2 regions of the Mycetocola sp. Y719 genome follow, and region 1 is predicted to be linked to the other one. Evidence: predicted binding sites of a transcription regulator. Region 1 holds the regulator's gene; the other holds the start of a gene.

Region 1 (14,751 bases):
GCCCCTGCGAGCACGACGATGGTGGGGATGATGAATGCGAGCGGGACATCGACGCCCATTCGCGACGCCACGAGCGCGCCGCCGGCCGCCAGCAGGGCGAGCCCAAGCAGGATCTCCGTCACGGGGGCGGAGCGCCTGTCATGTGGCGCGTCCATTGCGTCCGGTTGTTCCGCGGGGCGGGTGAGTGTCCTCTTCACCGGCTCGACGGCATCCGTCCTGGTCGGGGTCGTCGCCCACAGCCAGCCGTAGAGGAGGAATCCGGCGCCGCCGCACACCGCGAGGACGACCGTGGCGGTGCGGACGAGCGCGAGGGGAAGACCGGTGTGATCGGCGAACCCCGCGCAGACGCCACCGATGAGCCGCACCTGCGGGCGGGTCATCACGGGGGTATCCATATGAGCCATCCAAGCACCCTGACTGCGCGAATACAGCCGCCCCCGACGCATCTCAGGGTGCGATCAGGGTGATACCCCATGGCAGCGGCCGCCCGGCCGCTCCACACTCGAAGCATGACGAACGCACCATCAAGCCCGGCAGGACCGTCGGCGACACCGCCAGGAGCGCAGTACTCCGGCTCATTCTTCGACTGGATCCGGGGACTCGGCCTCAGTCGCTCAGACGACCACTGGCTCGCCGGTGTGGCCGGCGGGATCGCGGCCCACACCCGGCTCGACCCGCTGATCATCCGCGGCGCCATCCTCGTCGTCGCGATCCTCGGTGGCCCCGTGCTCTTCCTCTACGCCGTCGCCTGGGCGCTCCTGCCCGACTCCAGCGGCCGGATCCACGTCGAGCAGGCGATCAAGGGCGTATTCGAACCCGCCATGGTCGCCATCGGCGTGCTGATCGTGCTCACCTTCCTTCCCTTCATGCAGGGCGTGTGGTGGCGCGGGGTCCCCGACTGGTGGAACATGCCCGGCTGGCTCGAGGCCACCCTGCGCACCGGCTGGATCCTTGCTCTGGTCGCCGGGCTGATCTGGCTCACCGTCTACATCGCCCGCCGGGTGCCCCGGGCGCCGGTTCCTGCAGGCACCTCCCACGCGGAGTTCTGGACGCCGCAGCCGACAGCTGCTCCGACTGCGGGCACGGCGGATGCCACTGCAGCCGCCGGCGCCGCCGGTGCTGCATCCACGGCAACCGGGTTCCCGGAGTCCCCATCGACGCCTGCGGATGCATCGCAACCCCTCACCGGCTCGTCCACCGCGGGCTCGTCGAGCTGGTTCGCCACCCCGTCGGCGGCACACCACGGGTTCCCGAACCCGAGCGTGGCCGAAAGAGAAGCGCAGCGGCGTCAGCGCGACGCCGCTCGGGCCGAACAGCGTCGCGAACACGAGGAGCGCTATCGTCGACGCCAGCCGGGCGCCGCATACGTCTCGATCTCCCTCGGGCTCGCCGTCGTCGCCGGAGCGCTCGCGCCCCTGCTCTTCGGTTACCGGGAGTGGTCGAACGCGGCTCTCGTCCTCGGCCTGGGAACCGCCCTCGGCGTCCTCGCGGTCGCAACGATCATCGCCGGCATCCGGGGCAAGGAGAGCGGGGCGCTCGGTTTCTTCTCGGTCCTCGCCATCATCGCGATCCTGTTCGCCGGAGTCTTCCCCCGCGGCACTTCCGTGTCGGTGGTCGGAAACACCACCTGGATGGTCTCTGACGCACCTCAGGACGAGTCGACAGGGTACGCCATGGTTGCCGGCGCACCCACGCTCGACCTCACCGGACTGGACGACCAGTCGGCGGACGTCGGGGGAACGGTGGACCTCTGGCTCGCCGCGGGCTCCCTCGACATCGTCCTCCCGGAGGACGTGCCCGTCATCATCGAGGTCAACGGCCTCGTCGCCGGGCTCAACTACGTCGATGAGGATGGCGACAACCACAGCCGCGGAGGCGTCTTCTACCGGGACGAGGTCCGCTACGGCCTCACCGCCTCGGACGACACGACGACCGTGAGGGTCTGGGTCGCCGCGGCCGGAGTGAACATCGATGACAGCGTGAGGAGCGGACGATGACCGACAACGACAACGACAACGACAACCGACCGACCGTGCCGATCGACCCGGCCGGAACGACGCGGCCGACGGAGCCGATCAGCCCGGACAGCCCGACCAGGCCGACGGAGCCGGTCAGCCCGACCGAGGACGCCACGGACCCGGCGTCCTGGTTCCGGACCGACTACACGGCTCCGGCGGCGACGCCCCCCGCGCCTGCCGCGGACCGCAAGCGGCTGCCCGCACGGTTCGGGACGATCTTCTGGGGTGTGCTGCTGCTCGTGTTCGCGGGATTCATGGTCGCGAACGCGGTCGTGCCGTTCGTGCAGGACCCGGTGACCTGGCTGATCGCCGGCCTGATCGCCGCCGGCGCTGTTCTGGTGATCGCGGGGATCGCTGCCGCCGTTCGCCGAACCGAGTGACGGCATCCGCCGACTGACGTGAAACGGGCGGTCCCTGCGGGGGCCGCCCGTTTCGTCGCATCCGGATGTCCGGCAAAGTTGAGTCGGGCTGGCTCAAGATTCGCTGTGAGAAGTTGACAGGCCTCCACGCGCCGGTAAACTTGAGTCATCGCCGCTCAACTATGAGGGGCTTTCACGAACTTCGACTCCGGCCGCTTTTCAGGCCCCATTCGAATCAGACCGTACCCGGTCTCAAAGGAGATAGAAACACATGGCACGTGCAGTAGGAATCGACCTCGGAACCACCAACTCGGTCGTTGCCGTCCTCGAGGGTGGTGAGCCCACCGTCATTGCGAACGCCGAGGGCCTCCGCACCACCCCGTCGGTCGTCGCGTACACCAAGGACGGCGAGGTGCTCGTCGGTGAGACCGCCAAGCGTCAGGCCGTCACCAACGTCGACAGGACGATCGCATCAGTCAAGCGCCACATGGGCACCGACTGGACCTTCGCCGTCGATGACAAGAAGTACACCCCGCAGGAGATCTCGGCACGGATCCTCGCCAAGCTCAAGCGCGACGCCGAGCAGTACCTCGGCGACACGGTGACGGATGCCGTCGTCACCGTCCCCGCGTACTTCAACGACGCCGAGCGCCAGGCCACGAAGGAAGCCGGCGAGATCGCCGGACTCAACGTGCTCCGCATCATCAACGAGCCGACCGCTGCCGCACTCGCCTACGGCCTCGACAAGGGCAAGGAAGACGAGCTCATCCTGGTCTTCGACCTCGGTGGCGGAACCTTCGACGTCTCGCTGCTCGAAGTGGGCAAGGACGACGACTTCTCGACCATCCAGGTCCGCGCGACCGCCGGTGACAACCGCCTCGGTGGAGACGACTGGGACCAGCGCGTCGTCGAGCACCTGATCAAGCGCTTCAAGGAGACCACAGGCGTCGACGTCTCGAACGACAAGATCGCCAAGCAGCGTCTCAAGGAAGCCGCTGAGCAGGCCAAGAAGGAACTGTCTTCTGGCATGTCCACGTCGATCCAGCTCCCGTACCTCTCGCTCACCGAGAACGGTCCGGCCAACCTCGACGAGACGCTCACCCGCGCCCAGTTCGAGCAGATGACCAGCGACCTCCTCGACCGCACGAAGAAGCCGTTCCAGGACGTCATCCGTGAGGCAGGCATCAAGGTCGGCGACATCGCGCACGTCGTGCTCGTCGGTGGTTCCACCAGGATGCCCGCCGTCTCAGCGCTCGTGAAGGAAGAGACCGGTGGACAGGAGCCCAACAAGGGTGTCAACCCTGACGAGGTCGTCGCCGTCGGCGCCGCACTCCAGGCCGGTGTGCTGAAGGGCGAGCGCAAGGACGTCCTCCTCATCGACGTCACCCCGCTCTCCCTCGGCATCGAGACCAAGGGCGGCATCATGACCAAGCTCATCGAGCGCAACACGGCCATCCCGACCAAGCGCAGCGAGACCTTCACGACGGCGGACGACAACCAGCCGTCCGTCGCGATCCAGGTCTTCCAGGGTGAGCGTGAGTTCACCCGCGACAACAAGAACCTCGGAACGTTCGAGCTCACGGGCATCGCCCCTGCGCCTCGCGGCATCCCGCAGGTCGAGGTCACCTTCGACATCGACGCCAACGGCATCGTGCACGTGTCCGCCAAGGACAAGGGCACGGGCAAGGAGCAGTCGATGACGATCACCGGCGGTTCCTCGCTGGCGAAGGAAGACATCGAGCGTATGGTGCGCGAGGCTGAAGAGCACGCTGCAGACGACAAGGCTCGCCGTGAGGCAGCCGAGACGCGCAACACGGCCGAGCAGCTCGCCTACTCGATCGACAAGCTCATCAAGGAGAACGACGACAAGCTGCCTGAGGACGTCAAGAGCGAGGTCCAGGGCGACGTCGACGCACTGAAGTCCGCCCTCGCGGGCGACGACGAGGCCGCGGTGAAGACCGCGTACGACAAGCTCAACGAGAGCCAGGTCAAGCTCGGCGAAGCGATCTACTCGCAGGCCCAGCAGGCGGAGTCGGCTCCGGCCGAAGGCGCTGAGCAGCCCACCGAGACGGCGTCCGATGAGGATGTCGTCGACGCCGAAGTCGTCGATGACGAGACCGAGACCGAGAGCGACAAGAAGTAAACATGACTGACAAGAACCCGACTCCAGACAACGGTGACGAGGTTCAGCCAGTGGACGAGGGGTCGGAAGCGCGAGCTTCCGACCCTGAGTCGCAGGTGGACTCCGAACTGCCCGAGACGACCGAAGACGAACTGACGGTCCAGGACATCCTCGACGCCGCGCAGGCCGACGGCCTCGACGAGGATCTCGGCGAGCGCGTCGCTGACGCAGATCCTGAGCACGAGCACCTCGTCGACCTCAAGCGTGTCACCGCCGAATACGCCAACTACCGCAGGCGCACCGAGGCGAACCGTGAGGTGGAGCGCGAGCGCGTCACCGGTGATGTCATCAAGCTGCTGCTGCCTGTGCTCGACGACCTCGACCGCGCTGAGAAGCACGGAGACCTCGAGGGCGACGCGCCGTTCGCGACGATCGCGGCGAAGCTGCGTGGGAGCGTCGAGAAGATCGGCCTCGTGCCGTTCGGCGCGAAGGGCGATGCGTTCGATCACAACGTCCACGAGGCTGTCTTCCAGCAGCCGTCGCCGGACGTCGAGGCTGCCACTGTGATCGATGTCGTCGAAACCGGCTACCTCGTCGGCTCGACTCTGCTTCGCGCGGCCAAGGTCGTCGTCGCGGTTCCCGCCGAGTAGACGCGATGGCAAGTCAGGACTGGTTCGACAAGGACTTCTACAAGATCCTCGGCGTCAAGAAGGATGTGACGCCGGAGGAGCTGAAGAAGACCTACCGCAAGCTCGCGCGCAAGTACCACCCCGACTCGAACGCGGGAGACGCCAAGGCTGAATCCCGGTTCAAGGAGGTCAGCGAGGCATACTCGGTGCTCAACGACCCCGAGCAGCGCAAGGAATACGACGCCGTGCGCGCGATGGGATCAGGAGCCCGCTTCACCGCCCCAGGCGGCGGCGGGGCATCCGGTGGCTTCGACGACGTCTTCGGCGGGATGTTCGGTGGCGGCGCACGCGGCACCAGCACCAGCTACCAGCAGGCCGACTTCGAAGACATCCTTGGCGGGATGTTCGGGCGCAGTGGGGGCTTCGGCCAGCCCACGGGCGGATACCGCGGGTTCGGCGGGCCGACGCCCGGCCGCGACGTCACAGCATCCACGACGATCGACTTCCTCACGGCGACCAAGGGTGAGCAGATCACCCTGCAGACTGCCGAAGGCCGCACGATCAAGGTCAACATCCCGGCCGGCGTCGCCGACGGACAGAAGATCAAGTTGCGCGGCAAGGGGCACCCGTCTCCGGACGGCGGCCCTGCCGGCGACCTCGTTCTCACGGTCACCGTGCGCAAGCATCCGGTGTTCGAACGAGACGGGCTCAACCTGCGCGTGAACGTGCCTGTCACGTTCGTGGAGGCCACCCTCGGCGCCACGATCGAGGTGCCGACACTCGGCGGCGACCCCGTGAAACTGCGGGTCGCTCCTGGGACCCCCTCTGGCCGGATCCTTCGGGTCAAGGGCAGGGGCGTATCGACAGCGAAGGGCACCGGCGACCTGCTCGCGGTCGTCCAGGTCGCGGTCCCGTCGCACCTCAGCGCGGAAGCCAAGGCCGCTCTCGAGCACTTCCACGAGCTGGAACCGCACGAGAACCCACGCGAGGACCTCATCCACCGGGCGCGAGGATAACGAGGATGGACGAGAATTCGCCGATCTTCGCGATCGCGATGGCGGCCGAGCTGGCCGGAATGCATCCGCAGACCCTGCGGCAGTACGACCGGCTCGGCCTCGTCTCCCCGACGAGAACCGCGGGCAAGTCCCGCAGGTACTCGATGCGTGACGTCGCACAGTTGCGCGAAGTCGCCCGACTGAGCGCGGAGGGCGTGAGCCTCGAGGGCATCAGTCGCATCCTCACCCTCGAAAACGAGGTGGCGGCGCTGGCCTCGCGCGTCCGCGAACTCGAGCATGCCCTCGCGAGCGAGCTGGTGAAGTCGCCCGGGCGCCGCGTGTTCGCGGCCGGATCGCAGGGCGACGTCGTTCCGCTGAAGAGCGGCACGCGCGCCCAGCGACGCACGGAGCTCGTGATCTGGCGGCCGTTCCAGCGCTAACCGCGGCCGGCATCCCGGACCCGCCAAGCGTCGAGTGGGCCCGAATGGTCGTTCGGATGCCGCGCGGGCAGCCGTTCAGGACCACTCGATTCTGCTGGCTGCCCTTTGGACCCGACCGGCCGGGGCTTTCGGGCTGATCGGAGGCAAAATCCGACTCGGCCGACCGATTTGGCCGCGTGGGTTACGCGGATGCGAACGGGTCGTTAAGCTGGCGGCATGAGCGAGCACGAACAGCACGTTCCCGACAATCCTTCGACCCCAGGAAAGCAGCCGGGTCCTGACCCGACGGCACCGCAGCCGCCGGTGGAACCTCAACCGCCCGCAGCGTCGGACGGCCCGCCGCCCGGATCACCGCTGGCCCCGCCTCCCGGCGCCCCGGCGCCTCCTGCCCCTGACTCGCCCGAGGCTCCGGCACCCGGGCCCATGCAGGCTCCCGCGTACCCGACCGCCGGGTATCCGCAGCAACCGGGCTATCCGCAGCAACCGGGCTATCCGCAGCAACCGGGCTATCCGCAGCAACCGGGCCATGCACAGCAGCCGGCTGCGTATCCGCACCAGCAGCAGGGCTATCTCCAGCAGGCGCCTGGGTACACCCAGCAGCAACCGGGATACGCACAACCGGGGTATCAGCAGCAGGCACCCATCGCGTACGCGCCAGGGCCGACGGTGCCCCGCCGTCCGCCGCTCGGCCCGCGTCAGAAGCGCGGTGCCATGATCGCCGGCGCCGTCTCCTTCACCCTGATGAGTCTCGGGTTCGCCCTGGTGATGATTCCACTGGCCATCGCGGCGTTCGGCGCATTCTTCGGAGCCTTGTTCGGCTGGATCGCCAGCCGCAACCCTGAAGACTTCTCCCAGGACGGCCTCGCCGGCCCTGACGTCGTCGAGCAGTTCGTCCGGGATGCCTGGTCGACGGCGGCTCCCTGGTTCATCGGGATGGTGATTCTCGGCGTGATCATCTGGGTCCTCGGCTACCTGTCCAGTATCTGGATTCTTCGCGGCCACACGGTGAACCGCCCGGTGGCCGTCACCTGGAGCGGACTCGGCATCGCGATCGTCGCCAACGGCTTCATCAGCGGCATCACCTCGCCTCTCCTCAACCTGGGGAACATGTTCACCCCGACCACGAATGTGCCCGAGGGCCTCGGCGACCCCGGCGGGCTCGATTCACTCTCCGACTTCGACTTCACCCCGCTGGTCACCGTTGCCGCTGTCGGCGGCATCGTCAGCCTCATCGTGAGCGCCCTGATCGGGCTGCTCAGCTGGTGGTGGATGGCGCACGCCTTCCGCGAGCGGCCCACGGGAGACACGTCAATGCAGGCGCCACCGATACCCTGATTCAGTGACAGACTTCCCGTTCGACCGGCTCCGCCGGTGGCCAGACGTGGAAGCACCGAACCTCCTCGCGTCAGACGCCACCGACCGGCTCCTCCTCGGCACCGCGGCAGAAGCGCTCGCTGCGTCAGCACCAGGCGACGTCGTCGTGATCGGCGACCGTTACGGGGCGCTGACGCTCGCCGCGGCGACGGCAGGAGCCACAGGCATCCGCGTGCACCAGGACGAGCTGTCCGGTGAGCGGGCACTCGCCGCGAATGCGGACAGCTTCGGGCTGACGGATGCATTCACGAGCGTGCCGCTCGAGGCATCCGCCCTCCGCGGGGCCAGGACCGTCCTGCTCCAGCTGCCCCGCTCACTGGACGCACTCGCCGAGATCAGCGAACTGCTCGCGCTCACCGCGAGCCCGGACGTCGTGATCTTCGCCGGCGGCCGGGTCAAACACATGACCCACGCCATGAACGACGTGCTCGGACGATCCTTCGAGACAGTGGCAGCATCGCTGGCGCAGCAGAAATCACGGGTGCTCGTCGCAAGCGGACCTCGGCATGCGACGGGCGATCCGGCCTGGCCGGCCCGCGAGTTCCACGACGACCTCGGGCTGTGGGTGTGCGCGCACGGAGCCGCATTCGCCGGCACGAAGATCGACATCGGCACGCGGTTCCTGCTCGGCTTCCTCGACTCTCTGCCCGCCGCCAGGGAGGCCATCGACCTCGGCTGCGGCGCCGGGGTCCTCGCCACCGCCGTCGCCCGCGCCCACCCGGACATTCTCGTCACCGCCACCGATCAATCGGCGGCCGCCGTGGCATCCGCACGCCAGACCGCCCTCGCGAACGGTGTGGCCGACCGGGTGAGTGTCGTGCGGGATGACGCTCTGTCCGCGTGGGCGGACGCCTCCGCCGAGCTCATCCTGCTGAATCCTCCGTTCCACGTCGGAGCGACCGTGCACGCCGGCATCGCGGAGAAGCTGTTCCAGGATGCGGCTCGCGTGCTGAAACCGGGAGGCGAACTGTGGACAGTGTGGAACTCCCACCTCGGCTACCGCCAGACGCTCGAACGGCTTCTCGGGCCCACCCGCCAGCTCGGGCGGAACTCCAAGTTCACCGTGACCGTCTCCGTGAGGCGCCGGGCGGAGGACGCCCGCGGGTAGGTTGGACCAATGGCTCGCAGGTTCACGTCGGTCGAACAGCTGATCGACGATGCCGCGCATCGCCTGCTCGATACGGCGCCGACGGACGGCATCCGCTCCAAACTCGTCGAATTCCTGGTCTTCGGAGCGAAACAGGCGTGGGCGTGCGCGTTCGGTGCAGCGCTCCTGGTCGTCATCGTCGCGGCACGGCTGTGGTACCCGGATGACGCGGCGCTCGCCCGCAACGACGCCCTGACCCTCGCCGCCATCGCGATCCAGATCGTCATGGTCGCCGCGAAACTCGAGACCCTGCGGGAACTGCGGGTGATCATCCTCTTCCACGTCGTCGGCACGGTGATGGAACTGTTCAAGACCGACGTCGGATCATGGATGTACGAGGCGGAGGGTATCCTGCGCATCGGCGGAGTGCCCCTGTTCAGCGGGTTCATGTACGCGGCGGTCGGGTCGTACATGGTCCGCGTCTACCGGCTGTTCGACCTGCGCTTCGACCGCTACCCGCGGCGCTGGATCACCGCCATCGTCGCCTCGGCGATCTACCTCAACTTCTTCACGCAGCACTACATCGTCGACCTCCGCTGGCTGCTGCTCGCCGCGGTGATCGTCGTGTACCTGCGGACCGTGATGCACTTCCGCATCTTCCGGCGCACGTTCCGGATGCCGTTGCTCATCGCTTTCGCGCTCGTCGCGATCTTCATCTGGCTGGCCGAGAACATCGGGACGTGGGCGGGCGCCTGGCTCTACCCGGACCAGCTCGATGGCTGGAGCCTCGTCAGTGCCGCGAAACTCGTCTCGTGGTTCCTGCTGATGATCATCTCGGTCGTGCTGGTGGCGTGGGTCTACAAACCACGCCCGCCGGACTCAGTGCCCGCCGGGCCGCTGGGCCTGGGCGATGTCGATCTCGAGCTCCTCGCGGTCGCGCCGCGGCCCGTAGGCGGCCGTTCCGACCTGGATGCGCCAGCTCTCCGCGAGTCCGCCGATGTCGAGCACATCGAATCCGATCGCGTCGATGAAGGCGCCCACGGTGACCTTGGCAGCCGCGTCCTCCCCGGCGACGATGAGGGCCCGCCGTTCAGCGGTCCCCGCTGACTGGGCGTCGTCGGTGATGGCCGACGCGTAGATGTGATTGAACGCCTTCACGATCCTGGCGTCGGTGAAATGCGCCTGCACCAATTCGGAGACCGTCGTCTGCTCCTCGTCGAGCACCGCGATGCGTCCGTCCCGCTGAGGGTAGTAGTTGCTCGTGTCGATGACGACCTTGCCGGCGAGGAGGTCGGCAGGCAGGTTCTCGATCTCCCTGAGCGGGATCGCGACGGCGACGAGGTCGGCCGCCGCGGCATCCGCTGTCGTCCCTGCTGTCGCCCGTTCACCGAGTTCGAGGATGAGCTCGGTGAGGGACTCGGGTCCGCGGGAGTTCGAGACGATCACGTCGTAGCCGTGCGAGACGGCGGCGCGTGCGAGCTGGGAGCCGATGTGGCCTGACCCGATGAGTCCAAGAGTTGTCATGCTGAGTGGAAGCCCTTCTGCGTCGGGTTTGTTCCCTCAGCGGCGGAGTCGATGGCGTCGAGATACGCGAGCTGCGCTTCGACCGAGTACTCGGCGGCGAAGCGGAGTGGAGGGTCGATGTCGGCGTAGACGATGTCAGTCACCGCAGCGACCGTGGCATCTGCGCCGAGCAGCACACGCGCCGACCGCACGTCGTCGAGACGTGAGCGCCGGTGGGCGAGGTACTCGTCGCAGGCTGCCTCGAGATCGGGGAGCATCGGCCCGTGAGCGGGGAGCGCTGTCAGGGGTCCGAGTGATCGGAGCCTCTCGAGCGACGACAGGTACGCCGCGAGGTCGCCGTCGCCGCGCGCGATCACCGTCGAGCCGCGCCCCAGGATCGTGTCACCGGTGAGAATCGACCCGTGAGGTCCATCCCCGCCGATGACGAAGCAGACCGAATCGGCCGAGTGGCCGGGAGTGGCAACGACGCGGATGCTCGTGCCCGCTGCCGCGATGACCTCCCCGTCGAGAAGCGGCGCACCAGCGATGCAGAACGCCGGATCGAACGCACGGACAGGAGCCCCTGTGAGCCGGTGGAGCTCAGCGCTGCCACCCGTGTGATCGAGATGGTGATGCGTGATCAGGATCAGGTCGATCCGGCCAGCGGCCGCCAACCGACCGACATGCCCGGCATCGTCCGGTCCGGGATCGACGATCACGATGCCGCCCGATTCCCGGGCGCCGACCAGATAGCTGTTCGTGCCGTTCAGGGTCATCGGCCCCGGATTCGGTGCCCGTATGGCCCTGGTCAGCGGAGTGTTCTCCCCGAGCATTCCCTAGCCGAGCTCGCGGAGCCGCGGGGCGAGGTCACGCTCGAAGAGGTCGAGGAACCGCTTCTGGTCGCCGCCGGGGCCGTGGAAGACGAGGTGGTTCAGGCCGGCGTCGATGTACGGCTTGATCAGCGAGACGGCTTCGTCGGGGTCGGAGGAGACGATCCAGCGCTTGGCGACCTGTTCGATCGGGAGGGCGTCAGCCGCCGCCTCCATCTCGATCGGATCCTCGATGGAGTGCTTCTGCTCAGGCGTGAGCGAGAGCGGGGCCCAGAAGCGCGTGTTCTCGAGCGCGACATCGCGGTCCGTGTCGTAGGAGATCTTGATCTCGATCATCTTGTCGATCTCGTCGGCATCGCGGCCGGCCTTCGCTGCGCCCTCGGCGACAGCGGGGAGGAGTTTGTCGGTGTACAGCTCCATGCCCTTACCGGACGTGCAGATGAAGCCGTCACCGGCGCGACCGGCGTACCTGGCGACGACGGGACCGCCCGCCGCCACGTAGACGGGCACGCCGCCGTCCGGCACGTCGTAGATCGACGCACCGCGGGTCGTGTAGTACTCGCCGTCGAAGTCGACACGGTCGCCGACCCAGAGCTGGCGCATGAGGTCGACGGCTTCACGCAGGCGGGCGAAACGTTCCTTGAACTCGGGCCACTCGCCCTGGTAGCCGGTCGCGATCTCGTTCAGGGCCTCGCCGGTGCCGACGCCGAGGAAGACGCGGTCAGGGTAGAGGCAGCCCATGGTGGCGAAGGCCTGCGCGACGACGGCCGGGTTGTACCGGAAGGTCGGCGTCATCACCGATGTCCCGATGCTGATGCGCTCGGTACGCTCACCGACCGCGGTCATCCACGCGAGGGAGAAGGGCGCGTGGCCGCCGTTGTGTCGCCACGGCTGGAAGTGGTCGCTCACGGTGACGCTGTCGAATCCGTGCTCCTCGGCCATGACGCCGATCTCGACGAGGTCGCGCGGGCCGAACTGCTCCGCCGACGCCTTCACTCCAAGTTTCAACACGTTCACTCCCGTCGTCGATGGGCGCGATGCCCTTCTGACGACAATACGCAACGACCGGGGAACGCCGCTGAGGATTGTGGTCCTCCGGCCCCGGCGACGGGGCCTCGCCCCGTCCGCGGGCTGTGCTTTGGACGCGTCGAGTGCAAAGCTGGGAGCGTGCCGCAACTAGACCACCGCAAGGACCTCGCCGAGTCGCTCACGCTCGGAACGCCGTGGAACGCTGTGGTGTGGGATGACCCGGTGAACCTGATGACCTACGTTTCGTGGGTGTTCCGCAGCTATTTCGGGTTCAACCAGGCGCGTGCCGACGAACTCATGCTCCAGGTTCACAACTCGGGCAGGGCCGTCGTGGCGACGGGGAGTCGCGAGGAGATGGAACGCCACGTGGTTGCGATGCACGGCTACGGATTGCTGTCGACGCTGGTCAAGGTGCCCGAATGAGAGCGTTCGACGCACTCTCCGGTGGAGACCTCCTTGCCGAATTCGAGGTGCAGGAGGTCGTCGTCTTCACCGACCTCGTGCAGCAGATCATCGGACTGCTCGAGCGGGTGAAGGAAGGCGAGGCGAACGTCGACCCCGGCGTGCTGGCCCGTCTGTTCCCGGATGCATACGCAGACGATCCGGAGGCGGCAGACGAGTTCCGCCGGTTCACCCTCGACGACCTCATCGACCGCAAGATCGAGAACGCCAGGGGCGTCCTCGTCTCGTTCGACAACGCCGAGACCCTCCGGACGGGCGACGGAGAGGTGCGCACCGTGCAGCTCGACCGCGAGTACGCGATGTACTGGCTCGGAACGCTCACTGACCTGAGGCTCGTCCTGGCCACGAGCCTCGGCATCGCCACGGGAACCGAGCCGGACGTCGACTCGGACAACGACTACGTCGAGAGCCTGTACGACTGGTTCGGTTTCGCGCAGGGGTCGCTGCTCGAGGCGCTGGAAGAGGTCGAGGGCATCAGCGGCTGACCGCAGGGTTGCCCGGCTACGCTTGTTGGACCATGCACATTCTGATGTTCAGCGACCAGCACGCGGACTCCCTCGGCGGAGTGCAGGTCTCACTCAGACTGCAGAAGCGTTTCCTCGAGAAGGCCGGGCACACGGTGACGGTCTGTGCCCCGAAGATGCACCGCGAGCATCCCGGCGACCCGGACTACGTCGACACGCCGTCCGTGCCGATCACCCTCGACCGCGAATACTCGATGACTCTCGTCTCCCGCCGCACCGACCGCTTTCTCGACGCGGCACTTGCCACGCGAGCGCCGGTCGACATCGTCCATGTGCAGGCCGACTACTGGGGCGCGATGCTCGGATACCGCTATGCCGCGAGGCACGGCATCCGCACCGTGCACACGTTTCACAACCACATGGAGTTCGGGATCGAGCAGGTCGTCCCGTTCCCCCGGCTGGCGGTGCGTGGGCTGCTCTGGTGGCAGCACCTGGTGCTCAAGCCGACGCGGTCCCGCCTCGCCCCCAGCGCGTGGTCATTCCTCAACGAACTCGCCGTTCGCGCGGATGCCTCGACGGCGCCGAGCGGGCACTTCGCGTCGCTGCTGGAACGGAAGGGCGTCGCCGCGGACGTCGACGTGATCTGGACAGGGGCGGACGACGCCGTGGTCGAAGAGGTGCTCGCCGACGCCGTGCCGAGGCAGCGCTCCCGGCCGCTGTTCGTCTGGATGGGGAGAATGAGCGCGGAGAAGCGAATCCTCGAATATCTCGAGGCGATTCGGGTGGCCGACGTGGACGCCGAGTTCCGGCTGTACGGTGCAGGCCTGCTGCTGTCGAAGGCCCAGGCGTTCGTGCGCGACCACGGCCTCGTCGGCCGGGTACGGTTCGCGGGCAAGGTGCCGTACCGGGATGCCCTCACGGCGATCGCCTCAGCCGACGCCCTCGTGCAGACGTCGATCGGCTTCGAGACCCAGGGCATGACCGTGTTCGAAGCTGCCGCGCTCGGAACACCGTCGATCGTGAGCGACCCGAACATCGCCGGGGAACTCCCGAAGGACACTTACTGGCAGCCGGACGACGGGTCGGTGGCGGCGCTCGCCGAGGTAATCCGTCGCGTGGCCGCCGACGTGGCATCCGGAACGACACTGGTGGTGGAGCCTCAGACCAGCCAGGAGTTCAGGCAGAGCTATCAGACGGCCCGCATGATCGACGTGTACGAGCGGGTGCTCGCCGGTCCGCCCGCGCGCTCAACAGGAACCGCCCGCTGAAATCGGGCGCTTGCTCCTGTCGAGCGTCGCGCGCGAGCAGTTCGTCCTGTTGAGCGCGCCCCGGGTGTTCTGTGACGCCGTGTGTCGGCCCGCCCAGCGCGAAAGCCGGATTCCCCGCACGATGGGACGATGGCCCGTCACATTCGCTTCAATGCCTTCGACATGAACTGC
Region 2 (14,751 bases), on a different contig from region 1:
CATCCCGACGTAGTAGACGATCGCGACGATGCCCATCACCAGGGTCGAGAACGACGGCGTGTGGTACCGCGGGTGCACCACGGAGAAGCGGTGCGGCAGGGCCTTGTATGCGGCCATCGCCAGCGTTCCGCGTGCGGTGGGGAGGATGGTCGTCTGCGTGGACGAGACGGCGGAGACGAGCACGGCCACGACGAGGATCCACGCCCACGGTCCGAGGACGAGGTCCTTGAGAGCGAGGAAGACGTCGTTGGCGTTGTCCTCGTTGTTGAGGCCGGCACCATCGGTCCCGAGCCCGGCGTACGACATGGCGGCCACGGCGACGGTCACATAGGTGACGAGGAGGATGACGGTGGTCACGAGGGCGGCGAGGCCCGGGATGCGTTTCGGGTCCTTCGTCTCCTCGTTGAGCGACAGGCAGGTGTCCCAGCCCCAGTAGATGAAGAGCGCCAGAAGCACGGCCTCGATGAAGCCGGAGTAGTCGGTGAAGCCGAACGGGTTGAACCACTCGAGCGAGATCGGTGTGGCGTTCGGTGCTGTTCCGTTCGCGACGTGGATGAAGGCGACGACCACGAAGAGCAGCAGGGCCGCGTACTGGACGGCGAGGAGGATGTTCTGGAGTCGTTCGCCGAACTCGACGCCGCGGTAGCTCACCCACGTCATCAGGGCGATGAACGCGACGCCGGTGGCGGTGACGAGCGGCACGTTCGACGCGAGGGATCCGTCACCGACGAGCAGCCAGAGGTACTGGCCGCCGATCTGGGCGAGGTTCGCGAGCACGACCATGCCGGCGACGGCGACGCCCCACCCGCCCATCCAGCCGACGACAGGTCCGAAGGCCTTCGTGCCCCAGGTGAACGCGGTACCGCAGTCGGGCACGGCGCGGTTGAGCTCGCGGTAAGCGAAGGCGATGAAGAGCATCGGGATGAAGGCCACGATGAAAGCGATGGGTGCCTGCGCACCGACCGCGAGCACAACGAAGCCGAGGGTAGCGACCAGCGAGTACACCGGGGCGGTGGACGCGAGTCCGATCACCACGGATCCCCACAGGCCGAGGGTGCCTGCTGCCAGGCCCTTTCCTTCGCCGCCGGGGGCGGCCGGACGCGAAGCATCCGTTGATCGGGTAGTCATGCCCGAAAGCTACTGCCGCGCGGATTCACGTGTCAATGGTTGCGTGCGGGCATTCTCACAACAGTTTCCCCCGGCCATAGACGCAATCGGATGCTCGGGGGAAGATGGGAGACGACCTGCGGCAAGCGCCGCACAGGCGAGAGGAGCCGGAATGCTTCGAGGACTCAGCACAGTCGTCCTGTTCGCGGATGACATGGACAAGGCCCGGGACTGGTACGCCGAAGTACTGGGGATCGGACCATATTTCGCCCGACCCGAGGAAGGGACGCCGGCGTACCTCGAGTTCCGGATCGGTGACTACCAGCATGAACTGGGGCTCCTCGACCGGCGTTATTCACCCCATGGCGCGTCGAGTGATCCCGGCGGTGTGATCACGTACTGGCATGTCGACGACGTGGAAGGCGCCATGGAACGTCTGCTCTCGCTCGGTGCGACACTGCACGAGGAGATCACGACGCGCGGGCCGGGGTTCGTCACGGGGTCGGTCATCGACCCGTTCGGCAACATCCTCGGGGTGATGTACAACGCGCATTACCTCGAGATCCTCGAGTTCCGCAGCGGATCGATGCTGGGCGAGTGATGGTCGCAGACCAGGAGACCCTGCGGTTCGATGGGCCGGATGACTTCCGCCGGTGGGTCGAGGAGAACCAGGACTCGTCGCCTGGCGTCTGGCTGGTGCTGGCGAAGAAGGGTTCGGGTCAGACCACGGTCACCTATGCCGAGGCCCTCGATGTCGCACTCGCCTACGGCTGGATCGACGGTCAGGCACGGCGGATCGACGACGCCACCTACGTGCAGAAGTTCACACCGAGGCGGGCGAGGAGCCCCTGGTCGGCGCGCAACGTGCGGACGGCGGAGGCGATGATCGCGGACGGCCGGATGAAGCCGCGCGGGCTGGCCGAGGTGGAGCGGGCGCGTGCCGATGGGCGCTGGGAACGGGCGTACGACGGGCCGAAGACGGCCGAGCCCCACCCCGATTTCGTTTCGGCGCTGGAGAAGAACCCTGACGCTGCCGCATTCTTCGAGACACTCAACAGCCAGAACCGGTACGCCGTGTACTACCGGATCCAGGACGCCAAGCGCCCCGAGACCCGCGCCAGGCGGATCGAGCAGTTCGTCGACCGGCTCGCCCGCAAGGAGAAGTTCTACGAGTGACGGTCGGCGTCTCGGGGGATCTGACTGCCCGGTTGAGGGCGGCAGGGTGTGTGTTCGCCGAGGAGGAGGCCGAGCTTCTTCTCGATGCGGCTCCGGATGCCGTCGGGCTGGACGCTCTCGTCGCGCGTCGCGCGGCCGGGGAACCACTCGAGTACATCCTCGGCTGGGCGGAATTCTGCGGCCTGCGCATCCGTGTGGAACCGCGCGTCTTCGTTCCCCGGCGGCGCACGGAATTCCTCGTGGGACTCGCGACCGCACTCGCCGCGGAGGCGGAGCATCCGAGGGTCGTCGACCTCTGCTGCGGTTCTGGGGCGATCGGCGTAGCACTCACCGACCGGGTCCGCTCGATCGATCTCTACGCGACCGACATCGACCCGGACGCCGTCCGTTGCGCCCGCTCCAACATCTCAGGGCAGGCGTTCCAGGGCGACCTCTACGACGCCCTCCCGCGCGGGCTGCCGGGAACCGTCGACCTGATCGTGGCGAACGCCCCGTACGTCCCCACCGAACACATCGACACCATGCCGAGGGAGGCGCGGCTCCACGAAGCGCGGGCGAGTCTCGACGGAGGACGCGACGGGCTAGACCTGCATCGACGGATCGCACAGGAGGCATCCGCGTGGCTGCGCCCCGGCGGCCGCCTGCTCATCGAGACCAGCGAGGGGCAGGCCGATCGCACGGCCGAGATCGTCGCGCGGGCCGGTCTGCACGCAACTCTCGAGCACTCGGACGCGTTCGACGCCACGGTGGTGACGGGGATGCTTCACTGACCTTCGAGCACGCGAGAGTGCAGTTGCGCACCCAAGATTCACCCGGACAGCCTTTTTGAGGTCGAAACTGCCATCTCAGGGGTTGAGCGGCCCTCAGCGCCGCCAGTGCGACGGACGAGAGACGGATGGCGGCAGGACGGTCCTGGCATCACCCTGCGCTGCGTTGACCTGGAACTGGGTGAGGAACAGGGTCGACGCAAGATCCGCTCCCCCGAGCTCGGCGTCGCGGAAGTCCGCCCCGATGACGTCGGCGAACGACAGGTCACAGGATCGGAGGTCGGCGCCGATGAGCCAGGCGCCGCGCAGGTTGGCGCCGCGCAGGTCCTGACCCGCGAGGTGCGCTCCCATGAGGTCGGCTCCCGGCTGGATGCCGCCGGCCGCTTTCGAGATCGCCACACCCGCCCGCACAAGCTCACTCGCCCGGTGGAGGATCGGCGCGATCTCGCCGCGGTATTCGTCGAGGTCCAGGGAGAGGATTCTGTCGGCGGAAGCCGTTGTGAGCGCTTCCGTCTGCTCGTACGCCCGCTCCAGATCGTCACGGATGGGAGCCGTCTGCGGCATCCCGATGGCTCCGTCGAGGTACCAGAGCAGCTCCTGGAGCTGGCGAACGAGCGGGAACACGCCGAACATCTCCCGGCGCACGTCGGCGTCGTCGCGCCAGCTGGTTCCGCCGAACGTGTGCTGGGTCACCTTCTGACCGGCACCGAAGCAGTCGAAGACCGTGCAACCCTTGAAACCGCGTTGCCTCAGGTCGGGGTGGATCACGCAGAGGTAGTCCTCAGCGAGGTTCACGCACGGCTCGCCTGCGTCCTTGCTGAAGGCGAAGTCGGCGGAACGCGCGAACGCGAGAGCGACGCAGCACAGGCCGACACAGCGGGAACAGTCGGCGCGGAGGTCGTCGCGTCGGGAGACAGGGGTCAATGGGATCAGGTCCATGACACGCCTCCTTCGCTCTCCTCCAGTCTGCCATCAGGAGAGTGGGTGACCGGGAGAACCGGGGCGGGGGATCGCTCAGAGGACGGCGTCGAGAATCCGTGAGCCGAGCGGCGTGAGCAGCAGGACAAGGACGCTCACATTTCCGATCACCGTCGCAACGAACGGCACCATGAACGGCCGCTTCCTGAGTTTGTGCCGAAGGAACTGCTGGGCCAGGATCGCGCCGGGCCATCCGCCGACGAGGCCGAGGCCGAGCAGGGTGTTCTCGGAGATCCTCCTCCGAGAAGCGACGGCGGCGGACTTGTCCACGGCATAGACGATGAAGCAGAGGATGCTCATGCCGAGGTAGAGAAGCGCGACCCAGTCGGGGACCGCCCAGCGAGCATCCGCCACGAGGAGGGCGGCGATGAACGCGACGACGATCGCGATCCCGACGATCACGCCCGCCCGTCGGGATGCCCGCGACTGGCGTGTGGAGGTGGCCGGCCGCGAGGTCATCCAGCGATGCTATCGGCCCGCCGCCGCAGCGCGATACCGCAGACGGCTCGCTACGACCGGCGTCAGCCCGATCAGCGAGCACCTTCCGGTTCTCGCGCGCGGGAGGGCAATCGCAGCCCCCCGAGCGGGAGTTCGACCAGTACTCGGATCAGGTCGAAGCAGAGATCGCCGCAGGCACGCGAAGCGACCGCGAGCGGGTCAGCGGGATCGTGCTGGAAGCCGGACATCGTGCATCCCACGCTCGCACCCGCGACCTCAAGCGCGCGATGCAGCACGGCGTCGACGCGGATCGATTCCTCCGCAGCGGACCCCTCCCACCAACCGTCTCCGGGTACCGCGAGGGTCGGTTCTCCGCTGTCCTGCGGGCCATCGGATTCCCGATTCCGCCTGGGCGATAGATCAGGCGTCGGGCTTTGTGCCGCGGTGCAGCGCGACGATGCCACCGGTGAGATCGCGGTGCTTGACCTCGGTCCAGCCCGCTCCACGCAACCAGGAGGAAAGCTCAGCCTGGGGCGGCCACGCCTTGATCGAGTCGTTGAGGTAGTCGTATGCGTCGGGGTTGGAGCTCGAGAACTTGACCAGCAGCGGCGTGACGCGCTTCAGGTAGAAGTCGTAGAGCCCCTTCATGACCGGGTTCGGCGGCGTCGAGAACTCGCAGATGACGATCCTGCCGCCCGGCCTGGTGACGCGGAACATCTCGGCGATCGCCTTCTTCGGCTCGACGACGTTGCGGAGCCCGAACGAGATGGTCGTCGCATCGAACTCATCGTCGGCGAACGGGAGATCCGTGGCATCCGCCTCGACGAACTGCATGTTGCGCACGCGACCGAACTTCTTGCGCCCGACCTCGATCATGCCGGGGGAGAAATCCGCGGCGATGACGGTAGCACCAGACTTGGCGATGGATGCGCTCGAGGTCCCGGTGCCGGCGGCGAGGTCGAGGATGCGGTCGCCGGGGTGCGGATCGATGGCCCGCGTCGTCGCGACCCGCCACAGCTGGTCGTTGCCGACGCTCATCACCGTGTTCGTGCGGTCGTAATGCGTCGAGACCTGGTCGAACATGGCGGAAACCTGCTGTGGCTGCTTGGAGAGATCTGCCTTGTTCATCCTCTCAGTCTACGTCCGGGGGTGCACCGGCCGATGGCCCCGGGCAGGGCCTTGCGCTCGGCCCACGCCGAGTGCTGTCTGCGCCGGCCAACGCCCGCTACGCTGGCGACACGACCAGACGGCAGACCGGCGAGACGAAGAGGAAACCGCATGCTCCAGATGCGTCCTAACTGTGAATGCTGCGATCGCGACCTGTCCCCCGGCGATGCGAACGTGCTCATCTGCTCGTTCGAATGCACCTGGTGCGAGGACTGCGCCGCCACGTTCCCCGGCGGCCGTTGCCCCAATTGCGGAGGAGACCTGACCGTGCGACCGACGCGCGCGCCGGAGAAGCTGACGACCAACCCGGCATCCACGACCCGCGTGCTCAGCCCGGACTGCCTCGGAGCCCGCTGAACATCAGCCGACCGCCGGCTGGGTGCCTCGCGCCGAGGCGTACGCTTGGGGGGTGACTCAACCCGGCACACTCGCATCCTCCGTGCAGCATCTGATCGTCGAGACCCACAAGGTCGACGATGTCCGCTCGCTCATCGCCCTCGTCGACCCCCAGCGCCCCCTCCTCTGGCTGCGCAAGGGCGCCGGTATCGCCGGCATCGGTGAAGCGCTGCGGCTCGAATTCTCCGGCCAGACCCGGATGAAGGATGCCGCGACCGCCTGGCGGGACGTGGCCGCAGCGGCCACCGTCACCGACCCGCTCCGGATGCCGGGCACGGGGCTGGTCGCATTCGGCACGTTCGCGTTCGCCGACCGATCGGCACAGTCGAGTGTGCTGATCGTGCCGCAGATCGTTCTCGGACGTCGCGACGGAGTGACCTGGCTCACCCGGATCCGGGTGCGCGGCGAGCAGCAGGACGCGGTTTCGCCTGAACTCCGGGCGACGGCGTTCGGACCCGAGTACCGCGTCACCCTGACTCCGGGTGCCGAGACCGCCGCCGGTTTCCAGGCGCACGTGGCGCAGGCTGTCGCCAGGATCCTCGACGGCGACCTCAGCAAGGTCGTTCTGTCGAGAGACCTCACCGGTCGCATCCCCGCTGACGCCGACCTCCGACGCGTCGTCTCCGATCTCGCGCTCGGCTACCCGGACTGCTGGACGTTCGCCATCGACGGCCTGGTCGGCTCGAGCCCGGAGACCCTCGTCGGGGTGCAGGACGGTTCGGTCACAGCCAGGGTCCTCGCCGGGACGGCCTCTCGCGGCGCGGACGCCGAAGCGGACCAGCAGGCGGCCGTCAACCTCGTCACCAGCACCAAGGATCAGGACGAGCATCAGTTCGCCGTGCAGAGCGTGCTGGCGTCGCTCCGGCCGCACACCTCACACGTGCTGACCAGCGAGATGCCGTTCACCCTCAAGCTGCCGAATCTCTGGCACCTCGCCACCGACATCGAAGGCACACTCACCGACGACGCCACGTCGCTCGACCTCATCGACGCGCTGCACCCGACGGCCGCGGTCGCCGGATCGCCGACGCCTGCCGCCGTTGCCCTCATCGCCGAGCTCGAGCCGTTCGACAGGGGCCGGTACGCCGGACCAGTCGGATGGGTCGGCGCGGACGGCGACGGCGAATGGGCCATCGCCCTCCGCTGCGCCCAGGTCGCGCCTGGCGGTGACGTCACGGCATATGCCGGTGGCGGAATCGTCGGAGAGTCCGTTCCGGACAAGGAACTGACCGAAACCCGGATGAAGTTCCGGCCGATCGTCGACGCGTTCGGCTAGGTCGCGGCCAGCCGGGCCTTCTGCTCAGCCACATCGAAATCGGCCGGCGGCCACTGCGGGTCGATCTGGGTCAGCGTGTCGATGAGCAGGCGCTGGACGGCCACCCGTGCGTACCACTTCTTGTTCGCCGGCACGACGAGCCAGGGCGCCTCGTCCGTCGAGGTCCGCTCGAACATCGTCTGGAATGCAGCCTGATACTCCGGCCAGTGCTGCCTCTCGTCGATGTCTCCCGGGTTGAACTTCCAGTGTTTGTCCGGCCGGTCGATGCGCTCAGCGAGGCGCGCCTTCTGTTCGTCGGCGCTGATGTGCAGCATGACCTTGATGATCCGGATGCCGCGGTCGGCGATTTCCTTCTCGAAGTCGAGGATGGCTCCGTACCGCCGTTCGATCTCCACGGGCTCGACGAGTCCGTGGACGCGCGCGATGAGGACGTCTTCGTAGTGGGATCGGTCGAACACCCCGATGAAGCCAGGCTCGGGCAGGCGTTTGCGGATCCGCCAGAGGAAGTCGTGCTGGAGCTCTGCCTTCGTCGGCGCTTTGAACGCCGCGACGGTGACACCCTGCGGGTCGACGGAGCCGACGACGTGCCGCACGATGCCGCCCTTTCCCGCGGTGTCCATCGCCTGCAGGACGAGCAGAACGGCATCCGTCGCCTCGCCCTTCGATGCGGCGAACAGCCGCTCCTGTTTCTCGTCCAGGTCGAGGGCGGCGGCGGCGAGTTCCGCCTTGCCTTTCTTCTTCCCGCCGAGAAATCCGGGCGTCGAGTTCGCGTCGACGTCGGCCAGTGTGAAATCGCTGTCCACACGGAGGAGTTCCGCACAGGACTTCTCCCACGCCGTTTCTGTTTGCCGCTTCGTTGAGGTCATTGGCTCATTGTGGCGGCCGCACAGCCGATGCTCAATGCCTTGCGGAATCCCGCGCGGTGTCAGCGGTCGAGCGGGACCTCGATGAGAACGCCGGATGCCACGGGGGCCGTGAGCGCCTGGTCGAGGTCTCCCCTCGTGGTCGCCTTCACGTACGACCAGCCGTAGGCGGCGGCCAGTGCGGCCAGGTCGACCCGCTGCGGCGTGTAGAGCACCCGGTCGAAATCGGCGTTCTCGGTGGACTCGGCCACTTCGAGGCCGTCGAAGATCGTGCCTCCGCCGTCGTTGCCGACGATGACCTGGATCCTGGGCGTCGTCTCGCCCATGCCGCCGAGCAGCGCTCCGGCGTCATGGAGAAGTGTCAGGTCGCCGAGCAGGACCCGGGTGACTCCAGCACCATCGACCTGGCTGGCGATGGCGATCCCCAGGGCTGTGGCCACGGTGCCGTCGATGCCGGCGAGTCCCCGGTTCGAGTGGACGTGGATCTTTTTGCCGGGCACGGCGGCGTCGACGTCTCGAATCAGTCGCGATGCGCCGAGCACCAGGCGGTCGTGCGGCCAGGTGGCTCCCCAGACGGCGAGGGCGAGCATCCGGCGGTCGATCCGAGCCCTGACGGCCGCGAATTCACCCTTCACGTAACCGAGGCGGACGGCGGGGTCAGACGAATGGGCGGCCTCGAGGTCGGGGGCGACGTCGTGGGATTTCTCGTCGGAGATGGTCCGGGACGCCTGGACCCAGGATCCGATCCAGGCGCGATCGATGCTTCCGTCGACGATGGCCGCTGCGCCGACGATGTGGGCAGCGCGGTGGCCGGGGTTGTATACCTCGTCGCCGGTCGGGGCGACGACGACGACCTCGACGCCGTCGCGGGTGAGAAGGGCGGGCACTTCGCGGCTGAGCGTGGGGTGCCCGAACACGACGGCCCGCTCGACCTGGCCTCCGAAGTCCGGATCGGCGAGCAACTCACGGTAGGCCACGATGAGGTTCCTGCCGAAGCGCGCTCCGCTCGACACCTCGGCGAGCAGCGGCCAGCCGCCGGCATGGGCGAGCGATTCGGCCACGGGGCCTGCGCCATGGCCGGCGATGACGACGGTGCGCTTGCCACGTTCGAGGAGGATCCCTGGCCGGGTGATCCTGGAGGTCCGGGCAACGGGAGTGCCCGTCTGCTCAACCCGGTCGAGCGCGACGATCGGCGTCGACAACGGTTCGCGCAGTGCGAGGTTGAGGTGAACGGGCCCAGGGCCGGCCGGGCCGACACCGACGGCTGCATCGACGGCAAGCCTGGCGAGGGTCCTGGCGGATGCCGCATCATCGACCTCACCCATCGGGGCGGGCACATCGCGGGTGAAGCGCACGGCGACACCGAAGATGCCGGCCTGGTGGGTGGTCTGATTCGAGCGGATGCCGCGGAGTTCGTCAGGGCGATCGGCGGTGAGCAGGAGCAGCGGGACGCCAGAGTGGTTCGCCTCGAGAACGGCGGGGTGCAGGTTGGCGACCGCCGTGCCGCTTGTGACGATCACGGCAGCGGGCGAACCGCTCTCCACGGCGAGACCGAGGGCGAGGAATCCGGCCACCCGCTCGTCGATGCGCACGTGGAGCCGGATCGAGCCGGCCCGTTCCAGGGCCGCTGCAGCGAGCGAGAGCGCCTGCGACCTCGAGCCAGGGCAGACGACGAGGTCCTGCACGCCGAGGCGCACCAGTTCCTCCAGGAGAGCGACGGAGTACGTGGTTGCCGGACCGGCGTCAGGCATCCGTTCGGCCCGAGTCGTCGGGCGTGTGGCCAGCCGTACCGTCCGGGGTGTCGTCTGGTGTCGGTGTCGGCTTGCCGGTGGCACCGGGGTCTGGAGCGTCTGAATCGAGCGCGGCGAGTTCTTCCTCGAGGCGGCGGATTCGTTCATCCTGCTCGTGGTCACGGCCGAGGGTGCCGATGAACGCCGGGTCGTCATCGGGAGCGAGGCGCGGCTTGGCCTCGTGCCCGGCGCGAGCCCGACCGATGACGAACCAGAGGATGACGCCGAGGACGGGGAGCAGCAGGATGATGACGATCCACGCGGGCTTCTTCAGCCCACGGACGCGGTTGGCGGGGATCACGGCGCAGTCGATCACCGAATAGATCGTCACGACAACGAGAACGACCGCCAAAATGATGAACCAGCGCATAGCTTCATCGTAGCCCGCCGTTCTGGGAACTTGCCCCCTGTCGCCGGGCAGGCCCGGGCTCCCTCAGCCGCGCCCGTTTACACTGGGAGGGTGAAACGCATTCCCCCCGTCGTGTACTACACGGTGCTGCGCCTGGCCGCATTCGCCATCCCGCTCGTCATCCTGCTGTTCCTCGGGATCGAGCCGTGGATCGCGACCGTGCTCGCCGCACTGATCGGGCTGAGCGTGTCGTACATCTTCCTCCGCACGCCGCGGGAGGCCGTCTCGCGTGACCTCTACGACCTCCGGCACAGGTCGAAGGGCAAAGCCAGCGGTGACGAGGACGCTGAGGATTCGGTGACGGATGCGGCGGCATCCGCGAGGGACACCACCTCACCCACCGACCGCTGAGGCTATTTCCAGAACGCCCAGAGCAGCGCGAGCCCGTACAGCAGTTGCACGAGACCGGTGAGCTTGAGCGCGAGCACGAACTCCTTCGCACTGCGCGCTGTGGCCACGATGATGACCGCAGGCAGCGCCGCGAGGAGCCCGAACAGCGCGAACCACGCGATCGGGTAGAAGAACGCCAGCCACACGGCGATTCCGAACGGTGCGAGCACGCAGACGATGTAGAGCGCACGGCTGGCCCGTCCGCCGAGCAGCACGGTGAGGGTTCGTTTGCCGGCCTCCTCGTCCTGGGCGATGTCACGGATGTTGTTGACGATGAGGGTGGCCACGGCGATGAGTCCGACGCCGACCGCGCCGAGCCAGGCCTCCTGGTTGAGCGTGAAGGACTGCACGTACGCCGTGCCGAGGGTTGCCACCAGTCCGAAGAACACGAAGACGAAGAGCTCGCCGAGTGCGTTGTATCCATACGGGCGACGGCCACCGGTGTAGAACCAGCCGGCCAGGATGGCGACGGCGCCGACGGCGATGAGCCACCAGAGTCCTGTGATGACGGTGAGGACGAGGCCGGCTACTGCAGCCACTCCGAAGAAGGCGAGGGCGACGATGAGAACCGTCTTCGGCTTCGCCCGTCCGCTGCCGACGAGGCGGAACGGTCCTACGCGGTGACGGTCGGTTCCGCGGATGCCGTCTGAATAGTCGTTGGCGTAGTTCACGCCGATCTGCAGGCTGACGGCGATCACGAGGCAGAGCAGGGCGCGCACCCAGTGGAATTCGCCCGGGTCGTTGGCAACGGTGGCAGCGCCGGTTCCGACGAGCACGGGGGAGATCGACATCGACAGTGTGAAGACACGTGCACCGGCGACCCAGTCGCCGAACGTCGCCGGGCGGATCTTCTCGTACGGCCGTGCGGCCGGATTGCCGCTCCTGCCCTTGCCCTTCGGCCTGGCACCGCTGGGTGACTGTGGGGCCGTCGGCCTCTGCTTCTGAGCTGCCACGGGGCAACCTCCCTCTGTTCCGCGAGAAGCTTACCCGGCATCCGCCTGCCCGTTCTCTCAGAGCAAACACGAACCGACTGGACATTTTCGCGGCGATTATTAATATGGTTTCCAAGTTGAGTCCCATCGACTCAACTCTGACAACCCACAGAGACAACGAACAAGGAGGATCTCTCAGATGGCACTGAATTTCGACCCGTTCCGCGACCTCGACCGCGTCACCGAAGCCATGCTCGGCGCACGCCAGGGCCCGCGCCTGATGCCCATGGATCTCTATCGTGAAGGCGACCACTACGTCCTCTCGGCCGACCTCCCCGGTATCGATCCCGGATCGGTCGACATCGACGTGGACGGACAGCTGCTGACGATCCGCGCCGAACGCACCCTCGCCGCCGCCGAGGGCGCCAAGTGGATCGCCCGCGAGCGGATGTCTGGCTCCTTCCTCCGCCAGCTCAACCTCGGCCAGGGAATCGACATCGAGCGCATCGCCGCGAACTACACGAACGGCGTGCTCAGCGTCACGATCCCGGTCAGCGAGCGTGCGAAACCGCGCAAGATCGAGGTCGCGGCAGGCAACGAGCAGGAGAGCCTGACGGTGAAGGAATCGCAGAAGTCCGTCGACGCCTGATCGCGCGGTCGTCACGGCCGGGGCATTCGGCCCCGGCCGTCGCCGTGTGTGAGGGCTATACCGGGATCGACGGGCCGGACTCGTCGTCCCGCAGAGCCACGGCGACGATCGCGATGATCGCGAGCCGGTCGGGCTTGCCTGAGGGAAGCACGGGAAGCGAATCGAGCCGCAGGATGTGGGCGGGACGCGACGGCTTGCCCAGGGAATCGGCCACGGCATCCGCGATCTCACGGAGCGACGGGTGCGACCCGGTCGTGACGACGACGGGAACCTCGCCCCACTCACGGTGGGGCGCTGCGACGACGACCGATTCGGTCAGGTCGGGCAGCCCGCGGACGATGCGCTCGACGCGGTCGAGCGAAACGTTGACGCCTCCGGAGATGATGACGTTGTCAGCGCGCCCGGTGACGCGGATGCGGCCCTCCTCGACTTCGCCGAGGTCGCCGGTGCGATACCAGCGGAGCCCGTCCGCCACGACGAAGGTGCGATCGGTGAGAGCATCGTCGCCGAGGTATCCCTCGGCGAGCATCGGTCCCGCCAGCTCGATCTGGTCGTCGACGACGCGCACATGCACGCCGGGGAGCGGGACGCCGTTGTAGACGCAGCCGCCCGCGGTCTCGCTCGAACCGTAGGTACGGAAGATCGGGAGCCCGAGCTGTTCGGTGCGTTGCAGCAACTGCGGAGGCGTGGCCTGCCCGCCGACGAGGATGCCGTCGAAACGGCGGAGCGCCATCAGCCCAGCCCTGCTTTCCAGCAGACGGGCCAGTTGCAGGGGAACGAGCGAGGTGTAGTGACGCTCTCCGGTGAGCGAGCGTGACGCTTCGGCGAAGGCGGCGGGATCGAACCGGCCGGGCGGAAGGACGACGGGAACCGTCCCGGCGGCGATCGACCGGGTGAGCACCTGGAGGCCCGCGATGTAGTGGGCGGGAAGCGCGAGCAGCCACTGCCCCTGGCCTTCGAGCACCGTCGCGCTGGCCGCAGCGCTGGCGAGCAGGGCGTCGCAGCTGAGCGCCACCCGCTTGGGCACGCCGGTCGAGCCGGAGGTTTCGATGACGACGCCGACCGCTTGCGGCACCTGCTCGTCGCTGGAGGTCTCCGGCTCGCTCGCCTCGACGGGCGTGAGCGCCGGGCCCGAGCGGTCCAGGGCGCGGCGTAACTCGACCATGAGGTCGAGTGGTTCCGTGGCCGGCACCCGTACGAGCATCCGCGTCATGGTCTCAGTGTATGACTGCCGTCCTCCCACTGATCGAGTGGCGACGGAGGAGCGAATCGAGATCCCTGCGGCGGTCAGGACTGCGGCGCTGCGGCGGAGTCCGAGATCGCGGACTCCGCGGCGGCCCGCCGCGGCCACGCGACGTCGAGGATGCAATACCCGAGCACGGCGAACCTCCACCACACGGACTCGATGTCCGCCCCGTCGGCCAGCTTCACCGCGAGAAGAACCGCAACGCCGACGAATGCGGTGCCCATGAGTGCGAGATAGCCCGCTGACCGTCGGCGCCGCCGTTCCTGCCATCGCTTCAGCGGAGCGGCCCACGCAGGAAACTCGACGGGACGTTCCCATTCCTCACGCGCCATTCCCTTCATGGCCTGCCACATCGTGCTCGGTTGGATCGTCTCAGCTCCCTCGACGTCCAGCAGACGAGTGCGTCCCGATGCCACGTCGGAAAGGAGTGGCGGCAGGCCGACTGCTCTGACCACCCGATCGAATGTGTTCTCGTCGCTCACGTCGTGTCGGAACAGAATCCGGAGTTCCTCGGCGCGCTGGGGATCGAGAGCGAAGTTCTCGATCCACGGCTCAGGCTCGGGCACCGGAAGGAGCATCTCGAGGTAGTCACGAACGGCCAGACCCTCCGCGTCCGTCTCCCATGGCTTCGCCGGATCGACGACAGTCCAGACCTCGTCCCACCAGTGAACGACGACGGGCTCGCGCTTCGAGTAGAAGCCGACCCCTCGTCGTCCGGCGGATCGTGCCAGGAAGAGACCACCCTTCGCTGCCCAGGTTCCTCCATCGAAGACCGACTCCGGCGACTCGGTGGGTTCTGCTACGTAGCCGGAACCGGCAGGGCACACCACGAAGGCCTCTCCCGCTTGTCGCGCGAGGACGCTCACGATATCGGTGTCGCCCGGCGTGTACCAGGTGAATGCACTCACCGAGAAGGCCTCGGCACAGGCCGCGTTCTCGAGCTCCGCGCCACCGTCGTCCTGCGGATCCCCGGCATCCCCCGCGACTTCGGAGGTATCGGTACCGCGCGTTCCGTCGAACCCTTCGAATGGCGACTCCACCAGGCACCCCAGTTCGATGCTCAACTCTTCGACGAGGCCTGCACGGTCGAGGGGTTCCAGACCATGCAGCCCTGGGGCGTGGGTCACCCAACGCAGGGGGGATCCGTCTTCGTCCCCCAGAATTCTC

Evidence for each region. Region 1 encodes HspR, which represses chaperone genes until heat shock. Its sites were predicted from a motif close to AAGTTGAGTCNNNNNGACTCAACTT; they were not measured.
Region 2: the regulator HspR is predicted to act here: its motif matches at 11,824-11,848, upstream of AC1M0F_RS10300 (Hsp20/alpha crystallin family protein).

What each region holds. Positions count from the first base shown of each region.
Region 1 is NZ_JBWYGY010000003.1:36,927-51,677, reverse strand. Features, by position in the region: gene AC1M0F_RS12105 (ATP-binding protein) at 1-395, opposite strand, end outside; gene AC1M0F_RS12100 (PspC domain-containing protein) at 510-1,997, shown strand; gene AC1M0F_RS12095 (hypothetical protein) at 1,994-2,398, shown strand; gene dnaK (molecular chaperone DnaK) at 2,649-4,520, shown strand; gene AC1M0F_RS12085 (nucleotide exchange factor GrpE) at 4,523-5,149, shown strand; gene AC1M0F_RS12080 (DnaJ C-terminal domain-containing protein) at 5,155-6,144, shown strand; gene AC1M0F_RS12075 (heat shock protein transcriptional repressor HspR) at 6,150-6,563, shown strand; gene AC1M0F_RS12070 (DUF2062 domain-containing protein) at 6,780-7,898, shown strand; gene AC1M0F_RS12065 (class I SAM-dependent methyltransferase) at 7,903-9,045, shown strand; partial or broken gene AC1M0F_RS12060 (DUF817 domain-containing protein) at 9,055-9,903, shown strand; gene AC1M0F_RS12055 (NADPH-dependent F420 reductase) at 9,904-10,548, opposite strand; gene AC1M0F_RS12050 (MBL fold metallo-hydrolase) at 10,545-11,303, opposite strand; gene fgd (glucose-6-phosphate dehydrogenase (coenzyme-F420)) at 11,364-12,368, opposite strand; gene clpS (ATP-dependent Clp protease adapter ClpS) at 12,525-12,809, shown strand; gene AC1M0F_RS12035 (DUF2017 family protein) at 12,806-13,333, shown strand; gene AC1M0F_RS12030 (glycosyltransferase) at 13,366-14,580, shown strand; gene AC1M0F_RS12025 (LLM class flavin-dependent oxidoreductase) at 14,710-14,751, shown strand, end outside.
Region 2 is NZ_JBWYGY010000002.1:841,460-856,210, forward strand. Features, by position in the region: gene AC1M0F_RS10230 (APC family permease) at 1-1,128, opposite strand, end outside; gene AC1M0F_RS10235 (VOC family protein) at 1,280-1,708, shown strand; gene AC1M0F_RS10240 (YdeI/OmpD-associated family protein) at 1,708-2,283, shown strand; gene AC1M0F_RS10245 (putative protein N(5)-glutamine methyltransferase) at 2,280-3,053, shown strand; gene AC1M0F_RS10250 (pentapeptide repeat-containing protein) at 3,147-3,989, opposite strand; gene AC1M0F_RS10255 (DUF1294 domain-containing protein) at 4,065-4,487, opposite strand; gene ubiE (bifunctional demethylmenaquinone methyltransferase/2-methoxy-6-polyprenyl-1,4-benzoquinol methylase UbiE) at 4,887-5,594, opposite strand; gene AC1M0F_RS10265 (DUF1272 domain-containing protein) at 5,754-5,990, shown strand; gene AC1M0F_RS10270 (isochorismate synthase) at 6,043-7,305, shown strand; gene AC1M0F_RS10275 (PPK2 family polyphosphate kinase) at 7,302-8,171, opposite strand; gene menD (2-succinyl-5-enolpyruvyl-6-hydroxy-3-cyclohexene-1-carboxylic-acid synthase) at 8,231-9,919, opposite strand; gene AC1M0F_RS10285 (PLD nuclease N-terminal domain-containing protein) at 9,912-10,328, opposite strand; gene AC1M0F_RS10290 (DUF4229 domain-containing protein) at 10,419-10,718, shown strand; gene AC1M0F_RS10295 (1,4-dihydroxy-2-naphthoate polyprenyltransferase) at 10,721-11,710, opposite strand; gene AC1M0F_RS10300 (Hsp20/alpha crystallin family protein) at 11,889-12,338, shown strand; gene AC1M0F_RS10305 (AMP-binding protein) at 12,394-13,551, opposite strand; gene AC1M0F_RS10310 (hypothetical protein) at 13,626-14,751, opposite strand, start outside.